Regions from separate parts of the Ferdinandcohnia sp. SAFN-114 genome, predicted to be linked through region 4. Evidence: predicted binding sites of a transcription regulator. Region 4 holds the regulator's gene; each other region holds the start of a gene.
The links. The regulator LexA, encoded in region 4, represses DNA repair genes until DNA is damaged. The targets are predictions, from matches to a motif close to CGAACATATGTTCG.

Region 1: ACR65M_RS26590 (YhjD family protein) is a predicted target of LexA. The motif match lies at 1,591-1,604, and genes of this name have one in related genera.
Region 2: ACR65M_RS03295 (4Fe-4S domain-containing protein) is a predicted target of LexA. The motif match lies at 2,095-2,108, and genes of this name have one in related genera.
Region 3: recA (recombinase RecA) is a predicted target of LexA. The motif match lies at 1,178-1,191, and genes of this name have one in related genera.

What each region holds. Positions count from the first base shown of each region.
Region 1 covers NZ_JBPFDQ010000168.1:678-3,886, reverse strand. The annotation lists gene ACR65M_RS26605 (IDEAL domain-containing protein) at 1-32, opposite strand, end outside; gene ACR65M_RS26600 (hypothetical protein) at 220-435, shown strand; gene ACR65M_RS26595 (competence protein ComK) at 621-1,160, shown strand; gene ACR65M_RS26590 (YhjD family protein) at 1,195-1,572, opposite strand; gene ACR65M_RS26585 (S9 family peptidase) at 1,744-3,209, shown strand, end outside.
Region 2 covers NZ_JBPFDQ010000006.1:55,657-58,865, reverse strand. The annotation lists gene ACR65M_RS03305 (peptidoglycan DD-metalloendopeptidase family protein) at 1-626, shown strand, start outside; gene ACR65M_RS03300 (histidinol-phosphatase) at 701-1,513, shown strand; gene ACR65M_RS03295 (4Fe-4S domain-containing protein) at 1,602-1,850, opposite strand; gene ACR65M_RS03290 (YpbB family protein) at 2,152-3,209, shown strand, end outside.
Region 3 covers NZ_JBPFDQ010000048.1:21,457-24,665, forward strand. The annotation lists gene ACR65M_RS15840 (VOC family protein) at 1-21, shown strand, start outside; gene ACR65M_RS15845 (hypothetical protein) at 158-349, shown strand; gene ACR65M_RS15850 (DsbA family oxidoreductase) at 346-993, shown strand; gene recA (recombinase RecA) at 1,263-2,303, shown strand; gene rny (ribonuclease Y) at 2,713-3,209, shown strand, end outside.
Region 4 covers NZ_JBPFDQ010000126.1:4,957-8,165, forward strand. The annotation lists gene tkt (transketolase) at 1-445, opposite strand, end outside; gene ACR65M_RS24950 (DUF896 domain-containing protein) at 557-787, opposite strand; gene lexA (transcriptional repressor LexA) at 1,193-1,819, shown strand; gene glnA (type I glutamate--ammonia ligase) at 1,907-3,209, opposite strand, start outside.

The sequences.
Region 1 (3,209 bases), on a different contig from region 4:
ATGATCTCAGAGTATGTTTTTCTTTTTTTCATGAAAGCTCACTCCTAACCCTTTTTAATAGTATATTTAGGTGGACACGTAAAATCAACCGAATTTTTAGACTTTTTAAAAATTTATTTGGAATACTAATAGTGTCTAGGCAAACTTTAACTGACTAAAGTTAAATTCTTGTATGATAATTTGTATTTTCATGCATGATAAGAATGGAGGTGGAAAAATATGAAAAATAATTTAGATGAGGGTTCAAATCACGATATCCCAAAGAATACACCATTAAATCCAGTTTTCGGCATGTCAAATGTCCTAGACACAAATAATCCTTTTCTTTCAGAATCTGCTTATGCGGGTAATTCGGTGGATGAGCATACGACATTAGAACAAGCAAACTCCTATCTGGCCGAAAAAGAGCTAGGACAAATAAATGAAAATTCATAGCAGAAAATAAACTCGGTGGTCTTCTTTTAAAAATGTTTTTGCATCCAAAAAAACATTTTAGAAAGAATTCCACTCTTTTTTTGTGAATTTTTTGTGAACTGTATAGTTATAAATACCTAGTAATGCTAATATGAAAATGCTTCCATTAGTAAAAATATTAGAATAATTTAAAGGGGGATGAATAGATGGAGGTTAAGCAAACGAATTATTTGATGGAATATGAAATTAATCCAGACACTATGGCGGTATTACCTATTGAAATAGGTAAAAATACTTGTTCAAGGGTACTTGAAGTTGAAGGTGAATATGTTGTTGCTATGAAGCCGACTGAGATTGTTGACCGAAGCTGCCGTTATTTTGGAAGCTCGCTTAAGGGCAGGCAAGAAGGGACACGTGAAATTATGGGGGTAACCCATAAAGCACCGATTATTGTTGAAGCGTCTAATAAGATTTTTTTATTTCCTACCGCATCGCCAACAAAGCAAGACTGCGCATGGCTATCTCATAACTATGTTTCAGATTGTAGATACAGTGTGAACGAGAACACAACTGTTATTTTTACAAATAAGCAAGCCATTAAATTGCAAATCTCGAAAGGCTCCTTTCAAAACCAACTCCATAGAACTGCACAACTGCGAACGATTGTTACCAATAGAATGGACAAGCCAAATAAACGCATAAATTTTGTATTAAATCCTCAAAACGATCCAAGTATTCCAAACTAATCTGATTGCCAATAATGAATTGGTTTTCCCAGCCTTACGTTTGTTCATTGTTAGTCATTGTCTTTTCGATGAAATAAGATTCAAGCAACTGTTGAACTTCATTTCGAATCCGTGGGTTAAAGTAGTTATGTTCCTCTTCATAGCCTCGATACATGAATGAAAATAATGTGAATGCCTCATCTCTTTGTTTTTCCCATACCTTCATATTTTTCTTTTTCATTTGTTGTTTAATTGTATAGAGGTCTTTTTGAACCATCTTCATTGTATGTTCAAGTAAATGGAGATATGGCTTCTTTAACTTAAAGCCAGCGGTTTCTATTGCTGTCAGATCACGATTAAGGATGGTAAGAACCATAGGTAAAAAGATAGCTTTTTCAAAAATAGCTCGGTCATCCTCAGGTATTCTTGTCATGATTATCCCTCTTTTTTTAGAACGTATGTTTGTATATATGATAAGACATATTTTTAGAAGAATCAAGAAGAGAGAAGGAAAAAGTATTTCTAGTGTCGAAATACTTTTATTAGTGGTGCATCATGTATGAGGTACTACAATGACAATTCGTAAACAAAGGACGGGAGAAGAATGACAGAGATAAAACGTAGAGGCATCGTAGCAGAGGATTTATATGAATTAAAAACAGTCAATAATCCACAGCTTTCTCCGGATGGAAGCAAATTTGTGTTTGTGGAGACTGAAATTAATAAGGATAAGCACGAGTATAACTCACATTTATATGTTGGCGCTGTTGAGGGTAAAGTTACTCAATGGACTTTTGGTGATGTGAGAGATGGGTCGCCACGTTGGTCCCCGACTGGAGAATCTATTGCATTTGTATCGAATCGTTCTGGAAAACAGCAAATCTATTGCTTGCATACAGATGGTGGTGAACCAAAACAAATTACATATTGTGCAAATGGAGCACGAAATCCGATCTGGTCACCGGATGGTTCAAAGATCTTATTTACTACTTCATTAGCACATGACGAGAGCGTTACGGATAAAGAAAAGAAGAAGAAGGAAGAAGATGAGAAACATCTTGAACCGATGATCGTTGAAAGAATCCGTTATAAATCTGACGCAGCAGGATTTCTAGATAACAAAAATCAACATCTTGCATTGGTAGATGTAGCTACTGGTGCAGTGGAGCAATTAACATCAGGGGAACATGATTATACGGCAGGATGTTGGTCTCCTGATGGATCAAAAATTACATTTGTAGGAGATATCAATGAGGATTCAGATTATAACTTGATTTCTGATGTCTATGTGATGTCGCTCAAAGATAAGAGCTATGAAAAGATTACGAACGGCTCAGGGAACTTTGGTACTCCTTCTTGGTCTCCTGATGGCCAATATATTGCATTAGTTGGACATGAACAAGAATTTGCAGGAGCCACTTTACCAAAAATTTGGTTATATACAATTGAAAGTGCTGAGCTAACTTGTTTAACAAGTGAATTAGATGCTTATGTAGGAGATTGTGTTGCTGCTGACTTCCAATTAGGGGGATCCAATCCTGGTGTCATCTGGAACGAAGATAGTAGAAGTTTTTACTTTCTATTAACTAACCATGGTAGTACAGGGGTTTATTATGGATCTATTGAGGGTGAAGTTTATCCATCATTATTCGAGAACCAGCATGTATTTGCACTAACAGTAAATAATCATAAGGCAGTTGTTGGTATCAGTAAACCAACAGAACCAGGGGATTTATATTATTTAGATTTGAGTACTGGAGAAATAAATCGACTCACAAATGTAAATGAAAAGTTTTTACAGGATATTGAATTGTCTGATGCGCAAAGCTTTACATTTAATGCCCCAGATGGTTGGGAAATTAATGGCTGGGTGATGAAGCCAGTTGGTTATGAAGAAGGTAAAAAGTATCCAACAATTATTGAAGTACATGGTGGTCCTCATGCGATGTATGCCAATACGTATTTCCATGAATTTCAAGTGTTAACTAGTAAGGGATTTGTTGTTATCTTTACTAATCCACGCGGTAGTCATGGCTATGGTCAGCAATTTGTTGATGCTGTTCGAGGTGA
Region 2 (3,209 bases), on a different contig from region 4:
TCATCGCACATGAACTACCTAGTAACACCGCAACAGAGGAATGGGCATGGCCAGTCATAGGGAGAATCACTGATACATTCGGAACGAGACAGGGGAATCACAAGGGCTTAGATATCGCTGCTCCACTTGGTGATCACATATATACGGTTGAGGAAGGAATCGTGAAAAAATCATATTACAAGGGTTCATATGGGCATGTCGTTTTTATTGAGCATCCTAATGGATATGAGACAGTGTATGCACATTTAAGTAAGCGAAATGTTCAAGAAGGAGAAAAGGTCGTAAAAGGTCAATTAATTGGTCATATCGGTAGTACGGGCAATTCAACAGGTCCACATTTACATTTTGAAGTACATAATGGAGAATGGAATGCTTCTAGAAATAATGCGATTGACCCTCTTTATATGCTAACCGATGAACAAATTCTAGTTCCTACATTAATGGAATTGGAAAAAGAGGGCGTTGAAGTTTCAAAAAAGCTTGAAACCTATACAGTGAGGGCTGGGGATTCATTATCAGTAATTGCGAATAGGGTAGGTTTATCAGTTGAAGAAATCAAAATGTTAAATCAGTTAACAGATGATTTAATTTTTCCAAATCAAATTTTAATTGTCGAAAAATCCTAAATAATTTTGAGCTTTTCTATTCCCCTATAGTGACAAGTTCATGTATAATAAGAAAAACTTTGGGGGGATTCGTTATGCGAACTGATTATCACAATCATTTAGAGCTTGGAACGCTTGAATTAGACTATTTAATGAAGTTTATTGACGAAGCAAAGGTAAAAAAAATTGACCATTTTGGGATTTCTGAACACGCATATCATTTTTATCAGACAAAAGATATTCTGAGTAATCCTTGGGTTGATGCAAGAAGATATTATGACATGAAGGATTATGTAGATTTATTTAAGCTTGCCTGGAAAAATAATATTGATGTAAAGATGTCAATTGAAATGGATTATACACCTGGAAAGCATGCAGAAATGGAAAAATTCATTTCTTCTTATGATTTTGATTATGTAATTGGCTCCATTCATTGGGTTGGCGATTTTGGAATTGACCTTGCGGAGTTCCGTGAAGAATGGGATAAAAGGGATCTACATGATACATATACAAAGTATTATGATCAGGTGATTACATTGGCAGAATCAAACCTATTTGATATTATCGGCCATATTGATCTAGTCAAAATTTTTAAATATATTCCTGAAGATGAGGAGTTTCTCCTGCATCAATTTGATCGTGCAACTACCGCATTAGCGAACTCAAAAACATGCGTTGAAATTAGTACAGCTGGATTACGAAAGCCTATTGGAAAGCTTTATCCAGATCCTCGACTACTGCAAATGTGCTTTAACAAAAACATTCCTATCGTCTTGTCATCAGACGCACATCGACCACAGGATGTAGGAGCAGATTTTGATCAAGCAATTGAACTAGCTAAAAGTGTAGGCTACAAAACCTTAATGACATTTGAAAAAGGGGAACGCATTGAAGTTCCACTCGGATAAACGAACGACAAAAAGCAGGCATTGCCTGCTTTTTGCCATTATAAAAAAAGAACCCTAAAACGAAAGGGTTCTTCTTTTAATATAAGGACTATTCAAATTTTAGTGGATCACCGTCGAATGGCTCGTCGGCTACCTTAATGGAATCCGTTGGGCAACCTTCAAAAGCATCGATCATGTCTTCCTCTAATATTTCTGGAATTTCTACAATTCCTTGGTTATCATCAAGTGTTACAAATGCGATTCCGTCATCATCGTAATCGTAGATGTCAGGTGCAGCTGCACCACATGCACCACATGCGATACAAGTTTCTTTGTCAACAATGGTATACTTTGCCATGTGTACTTTACCTCCCAAAAAATCGTTACATGTATAAAATGTATATTTATAGTAGTTCCCCATCCTACTTCCTAATAGCATGGAAACAGCTTCCTCATACTCATTGTATAGCTGTTCACAAAACTTTTCAATAAAAATATATAGTGAGATTGCTTATTCTAAAGGGGTTTTTCTCGTTTGACAAGCATGTTCATAATTCCACACGAAAACATCCCACTTTTCGTTATTATTTGATAAAATAATAGTAACATTCGTTCGACAATTTTCCATCTATTTCGTCGTTTAAAGGGGGGGAGAAACCGTGAACATTACTTATCGTTCAATCTTAATCTTGTATAGTTTGCATAAACTAGATGGTGAACGCACTGTTTATGGGATTCATCACTTGTTGAACGGTAAAAAATCCTCCCAAACGATTGGGGATGCGAATTTATTTGGTCTCACTCCTTTATTCGGTATTCTAAGGCCGATCGGAAGGGAACAGGTTGAGAAGGAAATACAAATCCTTCGTGAACATGCTCTAATTGAAGAAATAACAGCTTCAAGTAATAAATTTACCATTACATCTCTAGGTGAACGTGTATTAAAAAAGGAATTTGAAAACAAACCGATTCCTCCCCATTTAAATGGTTGGAAGCACAATGAACAATCCATCTTACTATGGCGTAGGCTTTCATTGTTAACGCAGGTATTGTCGAATTTAGTAAATGGGAAAAAACAGTATACTCCTATCCAACAAGAGGATTCAATTGTTGACTGGGTAAAAGGATTCTTAATTAAGTATGGACATACTCGATTTACATTATCAGAAGCCATTTACAATGAGGTTTTGTCGGTCCTTGAAATGGTCACAGAGCTTGAATCAACTATTTTTGTCATGAGGCTGACCAGTTCAGCGAGAATTGGCTATACTATCGATCAGATTAGTTCTTTACTTGGTGAGGATGAAATATGGTGCCAGGTTCTCTTTTTACATACCTTACATACAATCATTCATCATCTTGAAATGAATAGGCACAGTTTCCCTCTTCTAGGTTCTATGATCGAGGCTAATCATCAAGAGGAAGTATTGCTAACAGTTTCAACAAAGAAAACGTATCAATTGCTATTACAGGGTAAAACAATCGATGAAATTGGAATCATTCGAAATCTAAAACGGAATACAATTGAAGATCATATTGTAGAAGTTACACATCAAAAACCTGATTTTTCAATTGACCGTTTCGTTACTCACGAGCATCAGCAGCAGATTTTATCTGTATATAAGACATTAAATGTAAAGCAATTACGACCTTTAAAGGAAAAATTGTCAATTGACATCTCGTATTTTGAAATTAGGCTAGTCCTTGCAAGATTTGG
Region 3 (3,209 bases), on a different contig from region 4:
CAGAAAGTATACAAGGATTAATGTAAATACAACAAGTAACATATTTGTTTAGAAGCGCTAGTTCATGTTTATTAGACTTACATCTCAGTTCAATTATTAGAAATCAAATGATATATCATTTACAATAATCATATTGTTTGAAAAGGAGGAATACATGATGTTAAATGACAAGCAGTTTAAATCTGAAGCATCCTCAACAGATGGCAAAGATGTTAATGGGGCATTTAAAGAACTAAATGGCATAAAGAAATTAATAAGCTTAGACTTTGACAATTCCTCAGGATTCGTCTGTGATATTAATACTGGAATTTGTGGTCCCGTAAATCAAAAGAAAGAGGGAAAAGAATGAAAATAACAATTTGGTCAGATTTTGTATGTCCGTTCTGTTTTATAGGGGAGTCCCATTTGGATAAAGCATTAGAAAATTTTACACATGCAAAAGAAGTTGAAATAGAATATAAAAGCTTTCTACTTATGCCAGATGCGAAATACGTTCCTGGTCAAAATTATGCTGAAACCTTTTCTAGTATGAAGGGAGTTCCATTAGAACAGGCTGAAGTAATGCTTAAACAAGTGACAGACATGGCCAAAAATTCTGGTGTTGAGATCAACTACGATAGAGCTAAACTTACAAGCACATATGATGCACATCGTGTTTTTCAATATGCAAAGGAGCAAGGGAAAGGTAATGAGTTTTTCAATCGTTTCTATGCGGCCCATTTTACAGAAGGTGAAATCTTAAGCGACACAGATACAGTAGTTCGTTTGGCTGAAGAGGTAGGTCTTGATGGAGCACAAGTACGTAAAATTATGGAAAGTAAAGAACATACTGACCAGGTGACGAATGACATCTCTGAGGCACGGTCGGTTGGTGTACAAGGTGTTCCTTTCTTTGTTATTGATAACAAGTATGCTGTTTCTGGTGCTCAACCAGTTGAAGTGTTTAATCAAGTTCTAGATAAGGTATGGGATGAAGAGCATTCCAATAAATAGAATGATTAAGTTGTAATATTTATAAAAATGGCGTAAGTGTGCAAATGCTTACGTCACTTTTTATTATTGATTAACTATTTATGAAGAGCTAAAATTCAAATTTGTTGGTTTCTATCTCTTTGAAAATATGATTTTTGACTATCAGAAATTGGATTAATGGGAAAAAACTATTAATAAAAATAAGCGAATAAATGTTCGACTTTTTGCTTGGCAAATCGAACAAAACATTGTATAGTAATAATAGTTTCACGAATAAAGGAGGAAATATAGTGAGTGATCGTCAAGCGGCCTTAGAAATGGCATTGAAGCAGATAGAGAAACAGTTTGGTAAGGGCTCAATCATGAAGCTTGGAGAACAAACAGATCGTAGAATTTCCACTATCTCAAGTGGTTCACTAGCAGTAGACGTAGCATTAGGTGTTGGAGGATATCCAAGAGGACGGATAATTGAAATATATGGACCAGAAAGCTCTGGTAAAACAACGGTAGCACTTCATGCGATTGCTGAGGTACAAAAAACTGGTGGACAAGCGGCATTTATTGACGCGGAACATGCGCTTGATCCAGCATATGCACAAAAATTGGGTGTAAACATTGATGAACTATTATTATCGCAGCCTGACACTGGTGAACAAGCATTAGAAATAGCTGAAGCATTAGTACGTAGTGGTGCAGTCGATATTTTAGTAGTTGACTCTGTTGCTGCACTTGTTCCAAAAGCAGAAATCGAAGGTGAAATGGGAGATTCCCATATGGGTCTACAAGCCCGCCTAATGTCACAAGCATTACGTAAGCTTTCAGGTGCAATCAATAAATCAAATACAATTGCAATTTTCATTAACCAGGTCCGTGAAAAAATTGGGGTAATGTTCGGAAACCCAGAAACAACTCCAGGCGGACGCGCGCTCAAATTCTATTCTTCTGTAAGACTAGAGGTTCGTCGTGCGGAACAATTAAAACAAGGCAATGAACTTGTTGGTAATAGAACCAAAGTGAAGATTGTTAAGAATAAAGTAGCCCCACCATTTAAAACAGCCGAAGTAGACATTATGTACGGAGAAGGAATTTCAATTGAGGGCGAAATCATTGATATCGGTTCGGAACTTGATATCGTTCAAAAGAGTGGATCTTGGTATTCTTATAATGAAGAAAGAGTTGGCCAGGGGCGCGAAAATGCAAAACAATTCTTAAAAGAAAACCCAGATGTTCGAAATGAAATCCTTCAGCAAATTAGAAATCATTATGGACTTGACGGTGTTAAAGTAGCACCTGCTGATGAGGAACAAGAAGAGTTTGATTTACTAGACTAATCATCAAAGTTGAGGCACAGTTAATGTGTCTCTTCTTTATTTTCCCCATTAACTTACTTTTTTCAACACGATAGATAAACCTCATTATTTACCAAAAAGCCTTTATAATCACATGGTTACCCAATAAAATTTCCATTTTCATGTAATACTATTTCTGACAGGCCTTGACAATAAAAATTCACAGATTTACAATTAAAATGTATATTTTACATTTTGTTAGAATTAAAACGTTAGAAGCAAAACTCGGTTTGAGCTTTTGCTATTCAGACCCGGAGTAGTCTGAGCTGCTTTCGGTCGTAACCTAAGAATCTGATTAGCTTAAAAAGCCTTTGTGCTGTATATTGTAAAATGTACATGCCGACATTTTGATCTAGCAAGAAAAAGTTTATAGCAAGAGGAGGTGAAGAAGATGGATCCCATTTCTATAATCATCTCCGCTTTGTTTGGCCTAATCGTCGGTGCGATTGTTGGCTTTTATGTTCGTAAGTCTATTGCCGAAACTAAAATTGCTGGTGCAAAAAGTGTTGCCGAACAAATTATTGAAGATGCAAATAGAGAAGCAGATTCTTTAAAGAAGGAAGCACTGTTAGAGGCAAAGGATGAAATTCACAAACTTCGTACAGAGGCAGAAAAGGAAATCCGTGATCGAAGAAACGAACTACAAAAACAAGAAAATCGTTTATTGCAGAAAGAAGAGAACCTTGATCGTAAGGATGAAACATTAGATAAACGCGAATCCATGCTAGAAAAGAAAGAGGATTCTCTCGCTCAAAGACAACAGCATATTGAAGAGATGGAAAGCAAAGTGGAAGAAATGGTACACAAGCAACAAGCCGAACTTGAGCGAATCTCTAGCTTAACACGTGAAGAAGCAAAGCAAATCATCCTTGAACGTATTGAAAACGA
Region 4 (3,209 bases):
GGTTAACAATTTCAATTGAGTCATTATTATAGACACCCGCTAAATGGCGTTCTGCCATCGCCATTCCAACAGCCATAGCAATACCTTGGCCGAGTGGGCCAGTAGTTGCATCGACACCTGCCGTGTGGCCATACTCAGGATGCCCCGGGGTCTTACTGCCCCATTGGCGAAACTGCTTTAAGTCATCAATTGTTAAGTCGTAACCAGATAGGTGTAACATACTGTACAATAATGCAGAGCCGTGTCCCGCAGATAAAACAAATCGATCACGGTTGAACCAATGTGGGTTTTTCGGGTTATGTTTCATATGTCGAGTCCATAAAGCATATGTCATGGGTGCTGCTCCCATTGGCATACCTGGGTGTCCTGAATTTGCCTTTTCAACAGCATCAATAGAAAGTGTTCGAATTGACGCTATCGACAAGTCTGTTAGTGATTGTGTCATAAAAATAAACATCCTTTCAAGAGTTTCTAACGAACTAACATATAACATAGCAGTTCTTCATTGATAGTATGCACAAAAAAAAAGAATACATAGAAATCTATGTATTCTTTATTAATGCAATCTTTTCCGCTTACTATTTTTCAGTTTTTCTGGGGTTACATCATTACCCTCAGGATCAACAACTTTTACAGAATGTAATGTATTAGTCATTGAACTTCTAAAAACACGTAGGTACTCTTGTCTAAGCTCTTGCTGTTCTTCTTTTTCTTTATCCGTAAGACCAACTGTCTTCGCTTTTTTTGCAAGAGCATTGATCCGATTGATTTTATCTTTTGAAAGCATAATTATTACTCCTTGTTTATTCTTTTCTAAATCATAGTTCATAGTACTAGATGAAAAGATATTTTACAAGTCATCCACATTACGCATTTAGCTTGCACTAATAATAACCATTCCCATACTTAATAAAACAAATAGTACATAATAGATAAATCCGCCTTGTAATTTCCTTAACATCTTTATTTCACTCCTATAGAATGTTTGTTCGTATTTTATATTTCTATTATAGACCGAACATTTGTTTTGTGTCAACAAAAATTCGAACTTATGTTTGTATAATCTAGTAAAACATGCTATACTCAACTTAAGAAATTCGGTATTTGTCGAAGTTACTAGGTCACCTGAACAGTGAGATCGAAGAGAAGATTTAAATACATATATAATATAAGTGCAAGGGGATGAGCGAAGATGACAACGAAGCTTTCTAAAAGACAGCAGGATATATTGAATTACATAAAACAAGAAGTTAAAGAAAAGGGCTACCCACCTTCCGTAAGGGAAATTGGGGAGGCTGTTGGTTTAGCATCAAGTTCAACAGTACACGGACATTTGTCCAGACTAGAAAGCAAAGGCTTGATTCGAAGAGACCCTACTAAACCTCGCGCGATTGAAATTTTACAGGTTGACGAAAATGAAACAATTCCAACTGCAAACGTTGTGAATGTCCCAGTCATAGGTAAGGTTACTGCAGGACAACCAATTACAGCTGTGGAAAATATTGAAGAGTACTTCCCATTACCTGATCGTTTTGCTGCCCATGATGACCAAATTTTTATGCTTGAGATAATGGGAGATAGTATGATCGAAGCGGGGATTCTTGACGGAGACTATGTGATTGTTAGACAACAGCATTCAGCTAACAATGGGGATATTGTTGTTGCAATGACAGAGGAAGATGAAGCGACTGTAAAACGTTTCTTTAAGGAAAAAGATCATATCCGCTTGCAACCGGAAAACTCAATGCTCGAACCGATCATCCTTAAAAACGTAGTCATATTAGGAAAAGTTATTGGCGTATACCGTACAATTCATTAATCTAAAAAAGGAACATTTCTAAATGAAATGTTCCTTTTTTATTAGCAAAAAAACCCTTAACACATCCACGTGTTAAGGGTTCATTTATTAATACATAGTCATGTATTGCTCTCTCTCCCATGGATGAACCTGGGTACGGAACATATCCCATTCGATCTCTTTTGCTTCAATAAAGTGTTCGAACAGATGTCCGCCTAATGCTTTGATTAACACTTCATCCTGCTTAAGCATATCCAATGCAAGAGATAAAGTTGGTGGTAAATCCACAATGCCCGCTTCATTACGCTCTTCTTTATTCATCACATAGATGTTTCTGTCAACAGGTGCTGGTGGTGTCAATTTGTTTTTGATACCATCTAATCCTGCAGCTAATAGTACAGCCATTGCCATATAAGGGTTTGCTGCCGGGTCAACTGAACGCACCTCGACACGTGTGCTTAAACCACGTGAAGCCGGGATACGAACAAGTGGACTTCTATTTTGAGCAGACCAAGCCACATAGCAAGGTGCTTCATAACCAGGTACTAGTCGTTTATATGAGTTTACAGTTGGATTTGTAACAGCTGTAAAATTAGGCGCATGCTTTAAAATACCTGCAATAAAATGTCTAGCATTATCACTTAATTGTAGATCCGCATTAGGATCAAAGAATGCATTTTCCGCGCCTTTGAATAATGATAGGTTACAGTGCATTCCTGAACCCGCTACTCCAAACAATGGTTTTGGCATAAAGGTTGCATGTAAACCATGTTTACGAGCAATTGTTTTTACAACAAGCTTAAAAGTCTGAATTTCATCACACGCTGTTAAAGCATCCTCGTATTTAAAATCAATTTCGTGTTGTCCAGGTGCAACCTCATGGTGAGAAGCTTCAATTTCAAATCCCATTTCCTCAAGCTCTAATACGATATCACGGCGGCAGTTTTCACCAAGGTCTGTTGGCGCTAAGTCAAAGTAACCACCATTATCGTTAAGTTCAAGAGTTGGTTCACCTTTTTCATTTAACTTAAATAAGAAAAACTCAGGTTCAGGGCCAAGATTGAAATCCGTAAATCCTAGTTCTTCCATTTCTTTCAAGACTCTCTTTAAGTTGTTACGAGGGTCCCCTTCGAATGGAGTACCATCCGCATTATGAATATCACAAATTAAACGAGCAACCTTCCCTTTTTCTGCAGTCCACGGGAAAACTACCCATGTATTTAAATCTGGATATAGGTACATATCTGATTCTTCGATACGAACAAAGCCTTCGATTGAAGAGCCATCAAACATCATTTTATTGCTCAATGCTTTTTCTAATTGACTTACGGGAATTTCAACGTTTTTAATTGTTCCAAGAATATCTGTAAATTGTAAACGAATAAATTTTACATTCTCTTCTTTTGCTAAA